One region of the Klebsiella sp. NPDC088457 genome, then DNA from elsewhere that is predicted to be linked to it. Evidence: predicted binding sites of a transcription regulator. Region 1 holds the regulator's gene; each other region holds the start of a gene.
What was found. The regulator PurR, encoded in region 1, represses purine synthesis genes. The targets are predictions, from matches to a motif close to CANGCAAACGTTTGCNTG.

Region 1 (3,281 bases):
CCGCGCTGGCCTGCTTGTGTTTTGGCACTACGCTCGCCGCAACCACCGACCCCAGGCCAAAGAAAGCGCCGTGATTAAGGCTGGTGATAATGCGCGAGATCAGCAAGGTCGTGTAATCCGGCGCCATTGAGGAGAGGACGTTGCCGAGAGTAAAGATCGCCATCAGGAAAATCAGCGCATTTCTGCGCGCGCGATGGGAGAGCAGTAAGGTCATCAGCGGCGCGCCGACCATCACGCCAATCGCATACGCGCTGATCAGCATTCCCGCAGCCGGAATAGAGACGTCGACACCTTTGGCAATGACCGGCAGCAGCCCCATCGGGGAAAACTCCGTCGTACCAATACCAAACGCGCCGATCGCCAGCGCTAACAGGGGAAAGTTGATTTTCATTCAATGACTCCAGCAGACCGTCCTCAGCGACGGCATCTCATCAGAAGTCAAAAGCATGACATCAATCACAGAAAAACAAAAGTAAACGGAATGGCAAAAGATTTTTGCAAAATTGATAATAATGGCGGGACGTTGGGGGAAAGAGCGCTCTCCCCCGGCAAAATCAGTGCAGTACCGCCGTCAGCCCGGCGGCAACAATGAGACCCAGAACAATAATCGTTGTGGTCAGCGAAAACTTCAAATCTGTATCCATCAATTTTTCCCCCTGTTATCCCCACATGAAAAGTGAGCTTGCTCATTTTTGCACAATATAGCGTAAAAATCTTCTGAGATTTAGGGTGATGCACATTTTTGCTCTTCCCCTTTGCCGCAAGATCGGACAAAATCCCACGCTAATTTGAAAGCGTATCGGCCATTGACCCCTTCCTGTCGTTCTGTGTCGTTTTCCCGACGTGATGCAATGTTGAACATTGTACTCAGGGTGTGTATAGGCAAACGTTTACGTACCGATAATCAGACGATCAGGTCAAGGTCTGGAGTGAGAAGTAATGGCAACAATTAAAGATGTAGCGAAGCGCGCAAACGTTTCCACTACAACAGTTTCACATGTGATTAACAAAACCCGCTTCGTTGCTGAAGAAACCCGCAACGCGGTCTGGGCGGCGATCAAAGAGCTGCACTACTCCCCCAGTGCGGTTGCGCGCAGTCTGAAGGTTAATCACACCAAATCTATCGGCCTGCTGGCCACCAGCAGCGAAGCGGCCTATTTCGCTGAGATTATCGAAGCCGTAGAGAAAAGCTGCTTCCAGAAAGGCTATACCCTGATTCTGGGCAATGCGTGGAACGATCTTGAAAAGCAGCAGGCCTACCTGTCGATGATGGCGCAAAAGCGCGTCGACGGCCTGCTGGTGATGTGCTCGGAATACCCGGAATCGGTATTGAGCATGCTGGAAGAGTACCGCCACATTCCGATGGTGGTGATGGACTGGGGTGAAGCGAAGGCCGACTTTACCGATTCGGTCATCGATAACGCCTTCGAGGGCGGCTATATGGCTGGCCGCTACCTGGTCGAACGCGGCCACCGTGAAATTGGCGTGATCCCCGGCCCGCTGGAGCGTAATACCGGTGCCGGACGGCTGGCCGGCTTTATGCAAGCCATGAAAGAAGCGCAGATTTCCGTTCCGGAAAGCTGGATTGTTCAGGGAGATTTCGAACCGGAATCCGGCTACCGGGCGATGCAGCAGATCCTCAGCCAGCAGCACCGTCCGACGGCGGTATTCTGCGGCGGCGACATCATGGCGATGGGCGCCATCTGCGCGGCGGACGAAATGGGCCTGCGCGTGCCGCAGGATATTTCGCTGATCGGGTATGATAACGTGCGCAACGCCCGCTATTTCAGCCCGGCATTGACCACCATTCATCAGCCGAAAGATTCTCTCGGCGAAGCCGCCTTCAACATGCTGATGGATCGTATCGTCAACAAGCGCGAAGAGTCGCAGTCGATCGAGGTTCACCCGCGTCTGGTGGAACGCCGCTCGGTCGTTGACGGCCCGTTCGTCGACTACCGCCGCTAACCTTCCCCACGGCGCCGGTTACTCCGGCGCCCGCAGCCACTCGCGGTTCAACGTTTCACTGTCGCCCAGATAATCCAGCAGCCACGCGAGCGCCGGCGAAGTATCGCTTTGCTGCCAGGTCAGGCAGCACGCCGCGTCCGGGAACGGATTTTCCAGCGCCAGCGCGGTCCATTCGCCGCGGTCGATCCACGGACGGGCAAAGTGCGTCGGCACCATCCCGACGCAGAGTCCCGCCGACAGGCAGGTCGCCGACGATTCCCAGTCGGGTACCACCACCCTTTTCTGATTGTCCAGTAGCCAGGTTGTGCGTTTCGGCAACGAGCGGGAGGTATCTTCCCTCACCAGCGACGGCCAGTTGCGCAACATATCATCGCTCAACGGGCCCGTCATCTGCGCCAGCGGATGATGGCTCGCCACCACGCAGTGCCAGCTTAGCATCCCCATATCGCGAAAGGCGTAGCGCCCGCCCACCGGAATCGAGCGGGTCGCACCAATCGCCAGTTCCACGCGTCCGTCGGCCAGCGCGTCCCAGACGCCGTTAAACACCTCCTGAAAAACAATCAGTTCGACATCGGGAAAGTGGCGATAAAAATCGACGATCATCTGCCGCATACGCGCCGGTTTAACAATGTCATCGACGGCGATCGACAGCTGCCCGCGCCAGCCGTTGGCAATCTGCTGACACTGCTGGCGGGTGATCTGCATTTTTTTGATAACAGAACGCCCTTCCTGTAAAAACCAGATCCCGGCCGGGGTGAGTTCAACATCGCGATGGCGACGTTCGAAAAGGGGAACCTTCAGCCACTCTTCGAGCTGGCGTACGGTGTAGCTGACTGCTGAAGGTACGCGATGCAGCTCCTGCGCCGCTGCGCTAAAGCTACCGTTGCGGGCAACAGCATCAACGACTTCGAGTGAGTATTCGGACCACATATTCTGCCTGCAAAATTTTTGAATGCATGTAGCAAATATTAGCGTTTCACAAGCCATTATGCACTCCCTACACTCTGCGGCATCAGACCGCATCTATAAGAGAATGTTATGCAACAACCTGGGAAAGGATTTTTAGTGTGGCTGGCGGGACTCAGCGTGCTGGGTTTCCTCGCCACCGATATGTACCTGCCGGCTTTTTCAGCTATTCAACAAGATCTGAATACCTCAGCGGCATCGGTGAGCGCCAGCTTGAGCTTATTCCTCGCCGGCTTCGCCCACGGCCAGCTGTTCTGGGGGCCGGTTTCCGACCGCTACGGCCGCAAACCGGTTCTGCTGTCCGGGCTGGCGATTTTCGCTATCAGCTGCCTCGGGATGCTGTGGGTGCG
Region 2 (3,281 bases), on a different contig from region 1:
TTGGGTACCCCAAACTGCTGGGCTTTAGCGGCACGGTACAGTACATGGCCTCCTCCGGCGCACCGCTTCCGACACTCTCGGCCATTATTGCTGTGCTGATGGAGGTTCCGGCGGCTATCCTGATTATTCTCGGCTTTTTCACCCGCCCGCTGGCGGTGATTTTTATCTTTTACACGATTGGTACCGCGATCATCGGCCACCATTACTGGGACATGACCGGCGATGCGGTGATGCCGAATATGATTAACTTCTACAAAAATATCAGTATTGCCGGGGCGTTCCTGCTGCTGGCGATAACCGGGCCGGGATCGATCTCCCTCGACCGCCGCTAAACGCAGAACCCTGGACGTAAAAAAGGCCGCATTTGCGGCCTTTTTCTTTACGCTGCGTAGCGATGCGTCAGGCATAAACCGGGAAACGTGCGCAGATATCCAGCACTTTACCCTTCACGCGTTCGATAACCGCTTCATCGTTAATGCTGTCCAGCACGTCACACATCCAGCCAGCCAGCTCTTTCACTTCGGCTTCTTTGAAACCGCGACGGGTGACCGCAGGGGTACCGATACGCACGCCGGAAGTCACAAACGGGCTCTTCGGATCGTTCGGCACGCTGTTTTTATTCACGGTGATGTTTGCCCGACCCAGCGCCGCGTCAGCTTCTTTACCGGTCAGGTTCTTATCAACCAGATCCAGCAGGAACAGGTGGTTGTCAGTCCCGCCGGAAACCACGTTGTAACCACGGTTCAGGAATACTTCCACCATCGCTTTGGCGTTTTTCGCAACCTGCTGCTGGTAGGTTTTGAACTCCGGCTCCATCGCTTCTTTCAGCGCCACGGCTTTACCCGCGATAACGTGCATCAGCGGGCCTCCCTGGGCGCCAGGGAAGACGGCAGAGTTCAGTTTTTTGTACAGCTCTTCGCTACCGCCTTTCGCCAGGATCAGGCCGCCGCGCGGACCCGCCAGGGTTTTATGAGTCGTGGTGGTCACAACGTGAGCATGCGGAACCGGGTTCGGATACACGCCAGCGGCGATCAGGCCGGCAACGTGAGCCATATCAACGAACAGGTAAGCGCCGATGCTGTCAGCGATTTCACGCATTTTCGCCCAGTCAACCACGCCAGAGTATGCGGAGAAGCCGCCGATGATCATCTTCGGCTTGTGCTCTTTTGCCTGTTTTTCCAGATCAGCGTAATCGATATGGCCGGTCTCATCGATACCGTAAGGCACGATGTTATACAGTTTACCGGAGAAGTTAACCGGAGAACCGTGAGTCAGGTGGCCGCCGTGCGCCAGGTTCATCCCCAGCACGGTATCGCCCGGCTCCAGCAGCGTGGTGTAGACCGCGAAGTTAGCCTGGGAGCCTGAGTGCGGCTGGACGTTGGCGTAGTCAGCGCCAAACAGCGCTTTTGCACGGTCGATAGCCAGTTGCTCAACGACATCAACGTATTCGCAACCGCCGTAGTAGCGCTTGCCCGGATAACCTTCGGCGTATTTGTTGGTCAGCTGAGAACCCTGTGCCTGCATAACGCGCGGACTGGTGTAGTTCTCGGAGGCGATCAGTTCGATGTGCTCTTCCTGACGTACTTTTTCCTGCTCCATAGCCTGCCACAGTTCGGCATCATAATCGGCAATGTTCATTTCACGCTTTAACATCCGCATCTCCTGCTCAGCTAACAATAGATTACAGCTCTAAAAGGGGGCCTTTTTGGGCGACGGCCCACAGTATAACTGAATCGTTGTGTGATAACAGGTCTTGACAAAGGATTTTACGCAAACGATTGGCTCCGCATGACACAAGGCTTTGAGCAATAACGCATCAGCGATTATCAACGGATTTCTTTTCAGGTTTGTGATGCAAATTATTCATGTTGTTACCGTCTGCGGGAAAAGCGTTAAAGAACCATTTACAGTGCAGGGTTATTTTTATAAGATGCATATAAAATACATCATTAAGATAATGCTAAAGGAAGCTGCTATGCTCGACGCTCAAACCATCGCTACGGTCAAAGCCACTATTCCCCTGCTTGTTGAAACCGGTCCGAAGCTGACTGCCCATTTTTACGATCGCATGTTTACGCATAACCCGGAGCTCAAAGAGATCTTCAACATGAGTAACCAGCGTAACGGCGACCAGCGCGAAGCACTGTTTAACGCCATTGCCGCCTACGCCAGCAATATCGAGAATCTGCCGGCCCTGCTGCCGGCGGTGGAGAAAATCGCCCAGAAGCACACCAGCTTCCAGATCCAGCCGGAACAGTACAACATCGTCGGCGGCCATCTGCTGGCGACCCTCGACGAAATGTTCAGCCCGGGCCAGGAAGTCCTCGACGCATGGGGCAAAGCCTACGGCGTGCTGGCGAACGTCTTTATCAACCGTGAGTCTGAGATCTACCGCGATAACGCCAGCAAGACCGGCGGCTGGGAAGGTACCCGCGCGTTCCGTATCGTCCGGAAAACTCCGCGCAGCGCGCTGATTACCAGTTTTGACATGGAGCCGGTAGACGGCCAAGCGGTGGCGGATTACCAGCCGGGCCAGTATCTGGCTATCTGGCTGAAGCCGGAAGGATTTGAGTATCAGGAGATTCGTCAGTATTCACTGACCCGTAAGCCGGACGGCAAAGGTTACCGCATCGCGGTGAAACGCGAAAACGGCGGCCAGGTGTCCAGCTGGCTGCACAATACATCGCGTGAAGGCGATATTGTGCATCTGGCGGCGCCGGCGGGTGATTTCTTCCTCGCGGTCGAGCCAGAAACGCCGGTTACGCTGCTTTCCGGCGGCGTTGGCCAGACGCCGATGCTGGCAATGCTGGACACGCTGGCAAAAGCGCAGCATCCGGCCCAGGTAAACTGGTTCCACGCGGCGGAGAATGGCGATGTTCACGCCTTTGCCGATGAAGTCGCCACGCTCGGCGCCAGCCTGCCGAAATTTGCTTCCCACGTCTGGTATCGCACGCCGACGGCAGCAGACCGCCAGGCAGAACGGTTCAATAGCGAAGGTCTGATGGATTTATCGGCGCTGGCCGACACGCTGCGTGACCCGCAGATGCGGTTTTATCTCTGCGGCCCGGTGGCCTTTATGCAACATGCGGCGCAACAGCTGGTGGCGCAGGGCATCAGCACCGACCATATCCATTACGAATGCTTCGGCCCGCATAAGGTGCTGTGATGAAATAACCCGGATGCGACGCATCATATCGTCATCCGGGCGAATCCCCGGCCGCACGACGCTGGCCGGAGAACGGGGCGTTGACGCTGCGGCTTAAATCGCCTCGTCGTCCTCT
Region 3 (3,281 bases), on a different contig from region 1:
CCGTCGATAAACCAGCTCACCACCAGCGGATAAATCGCATGTTCCTGCGCCTGGACGCGAGCGGTAATGTCGTCTTCGCTATCTTCGGCGAAAACCGGCACTTTGGCCTGCAGAATCACCGGGCCACCGTCCAGCTCGTCGGTAACGAAATGCACCGAGGTACCGTGCTCCTCATCACCATTTTCCAGCACCTGGCGATGCGTGTGCAGCCCCGGGTATTTTGGCAACAGTGAAGGATGGATATTCAGCAGACGCCCCTGATAGTGGGCGACAAACGCCGGACTCAGAATACGCATATAGCCCGCCAGCACCACCAGATCCGGCGCGTACGCATCGATCTCCTGCATCAGTTCACGATCGAAGGCTTCGCGATTGGCAAACTGGCTGGCGGTGAGCGCGTGGGCCGGAATACTGGCCTCACGCGCGCGTTCAAGGCCGAACGCATCGGCCTTGTTGCTAAATACCGCTCGCAGGGTGCCGCCGATCTGTTTCCGGGCGCAGGCATCGATAATCGCCTGCAAATTGCTTCCGTTACCGGAAATCAGCACCACAATGTTTTTCATTCAATGACCACACGCTGTTCGGAATCAGAGGCTTTGATATAGCCTATTTTCCACGCGTTTTCACCTTTCTCGTTCAGCAGAGCGATGGCTTTATCCGCGGCTTCCGGCGGCAGGGCGATGACCATGCCGACGCCGCAGTTAAAGGTACGGTACATTTCATGGCTGCTGACGTTACCGGCCGTTTGCAACCAGTTGAACACTTCCGGCCACTGCCAGGAGGATTCATCGATGACCGCCTGGGTATTATCCGGCAGGACGCGCGGGATGTTTTCCCAGAAGCCGCCGCCGGTCAGGTGCGCAATGGCGTGAACTTCAACGTTGGCGATCAGCTCCAGTATCGACTTAACGTAGATACGGGTAGGCGCCAGCAGATGGTCGGCCAGCGGAGAACCGTTCAGATCGGTCGTTTGCGGGTCAACGCCGCTCACTTCGATAATTTTACGCACCAGCGAGTAGCCGTTGGAATGCGGGCCGCTGGAAGCCAGCGCCACCAGTACGTCGCCATCGGCAACTTTGCTGCCATCAATAATTTCTGATTTTTCTACTACGCCGACGCAGAAACCTGCCACGTCATAGTCATCGCCATGGTACATACCCGGCATTTCCGCCGTTTCGCCACCGACCAGCGCGCAGCCGGACTGCAGACAGCCTTCCGCGATACCGCTGATGACGCTGGCAGCCGTATCGACATCCAGCTTCCCGGTCGCGTAGTAATCGAGGAAAAACAGCGGCTCGGCGCCCTGAACCACCAGGTCGTTGACGCACATCGCCACCAGATCGATACCGATCGTGTCGTGGCGTTTCAGGTCCATCGCCAGACGCAGCTTGGTACCGACGCCGTCAGTGCCGGAAACCAGTACCGGTTCGCGGTATTTTTGCGGCAATGCGCACAGTGCGCCGAATCCGCCCAGTCCACCCATCACTTCAGGGCGGCGGGTTTTCTTCACCACACCCTTAATACGGTCGACGAGAGCGTTGCCTGCATCGATATCTACGCCGGCATCTTTATAGCTGAGAGAGGTTTTATCGGTCACTGCGAAATCTCCACACATTTGCGGTAGCAAGAAAAATCGGCGCAATTCTAACAGGGAAAGCAAACGTTTGCGAGCCTGCTTTACAGTCGGCGTTAATCAGCGGCGAGATGAACAAATTTGATACTGTTCACGAAAATGAAACCGGGTACATCCTTGTGCTTGCCTCGGTAAGTGGGAATCGCCATCATGCCACTGAAACCGGTTTCTTTTTTTTATCAGGAGAGCCGAACGTAGATTCCGTGGGGATTCAGGAGGGAGGGACGCGATGAACATTGCCGCATTTGATATCGGTGGCACGGCATTAAAAATGGGCGTGATCAGCGATACGGGCAGGCTGCTTGCAAAAGGCAAACAGTCGATCGACGACAGCGATGGCGAGCAGATTCTGCAGGCGATGCTGGCGTGGATTGCCGCTCACCCGGAGTGCGAAGGCGTGGCGATCGGCGCGCCCGGCTATGTGAATCCGCATACCGGCTATATCGAAATGGGCGGCGCGATCCGGCGCTTCGATAATTTCGCGATCGTCAGCTGGCTGGAGCAGCGGACCCATCTTCCCGTCACCATCGAAAACGATGCCAACTGCGTCCTGCTGGCCGAGCGCTGGCAGGGGAAAGCCGCGGAGATGAGCGACTTTCTGGTCCTGACGATCGGCACCGGCATTGGCGGCGCGATTTTCTGTAATCACCAACTGGTGCATGGCGCCCGCTTTCGCGCCGGCGAGTTCGGCTATATGCACACCGAGCGTCCCGGCGCCCGCGATGTCCGTCGCTACTCAATGAATGAAAACTGCACCCTGCGCGTACTGCGCCACCGCTATGCCCGGCACATTGGCAAGACGCTGGAAGCGGTAACCGGCGAAGAGATATTCGATCGCTATGAGGCGGGCGATGCGGTTTGCCAGCGGCTGGTGGCTGACTTCTTCAACGGGATCGGTAGCGGCCTGTATAACCTCGTGAACATTTTTGATCCGCAAGCGATTTTCATCGGCGGCGGCATCGTAGAACGGCCGGGCTTTTTGCCGCTGCTGCGTGAACATCTGGCCTGGTTCGACATCGCGGACGCTCTCGACACCGTCAGTCACGGCAACGATGCCGGGCTGCTGGGGGCCGTTTACCATTTTAATCAGCAAACCCGATCGCGGAATGGCGATCGCGCATAAGGAAGAGAACATGTCTGGATTTAAAGAAGGTTTTCTGTGGGGCGGCGCGGTGGCGGCGCATCAGCTGGAAGGGGGCTGGCAAGAGGGCGGTAAAGGCGTTAGCGTGGCCGATGTCATGACCGCCGGCGCGCACGGCGTACCGCGTGAAATTACCGACGGCGTGCTGCCGGGTAAAAATTACCCCAACCATGAGGCGATTGATTTTTACCATCGTTATAAAGAGGACATTCAGCTATTTGCTGAAATGGGTTTCAAATGTTTCCGCACCTCAATTGCCTGGACGCGCATATTCCCGCAGGGCGATGAACGGGAGCCGAACGAAGCCGGTTTGCAGTTCTACGACGATCTGTTCGATGAATGCCTGAAACACGGCATCGAGCCGGTGATTACGCTTTCTCACTTCGAGATGCCTTACCATCTGGTGACGGAATATGGCGGCTGGCGCAACCGCCAGCTGATTGATTTCTTCGTCCGCTTTGCGCAGGTGGTATTTAAGCGCTATCAGCATAAAGTGAAGTACTGGAT

Region 2: glyA (serine hydroxymethyltransferase) is a predicted target of PurR. The motif match lies at 1,768-1,785, and genes of this name have one in related genera.
Region 3: purM (phosphoribosylformylglycinamidine cyclo-ligase) is a predicted target of PurR. The motif match lies at 1,654-1,671, and genes of this name have one in related genera.

What each region holds. Positions count from the first base shown of each region.
Region 1 is NZ_JBJDNH010000003.1:7,311-10,591, forward strand. It holds gene ACI2JR_RS03125 (MFS transporter) at 1-391, opposite strand, end outside; gene ACI2JR_RS03130 (cytochrome bd-I oxidase subunit CydH) at 555-644, opposite strand; gene purR (HTH-type transcriptional repressor PurR) at 940-1,965, shown strand; gene punR (DNA-binding transcriptional activator PunR) at 1,984-2,895, opposite strand; gene punC (purine nucleoside transporter PunC) at 3,004-3,281, shown strand, end outside.
Region 2 is NZ_JBJDNH010000016.1:40,554-43,834, reverse strand. It holds gene ACI2JR_RS12225 (DoxX family protein) at 1-332, shown strand, start outside; gene glyA (serine hydroxymethyltransferase) at 400-1,653, opposite strand; gene hmpA (NO-inducible flavohemoprotein) at 1,976-3,166, shown strand; gene glnB (nitrogen regulatory protein P-II) at 3,260-3,281, opposite strand, start outside.
Region 3 is NZ_JBJDNH010000016.1:104,070-107,350, forward strand. It holds gene purN (phosphoribosylglycinamide formyltransferase) at 1-563, opposite strand, end outside; gene purM (phosphoribosylformylglycinamidine cyclo-ligase) at 560-1,597, opposite strand; gene bglK (beta-glucoside kinase BglK) at 1,863-2,756, shown strand; gene ACI2JR_RS12495 (6-phospho-beta-glucosidase) at 2,767-3,281, shown strand, end outside.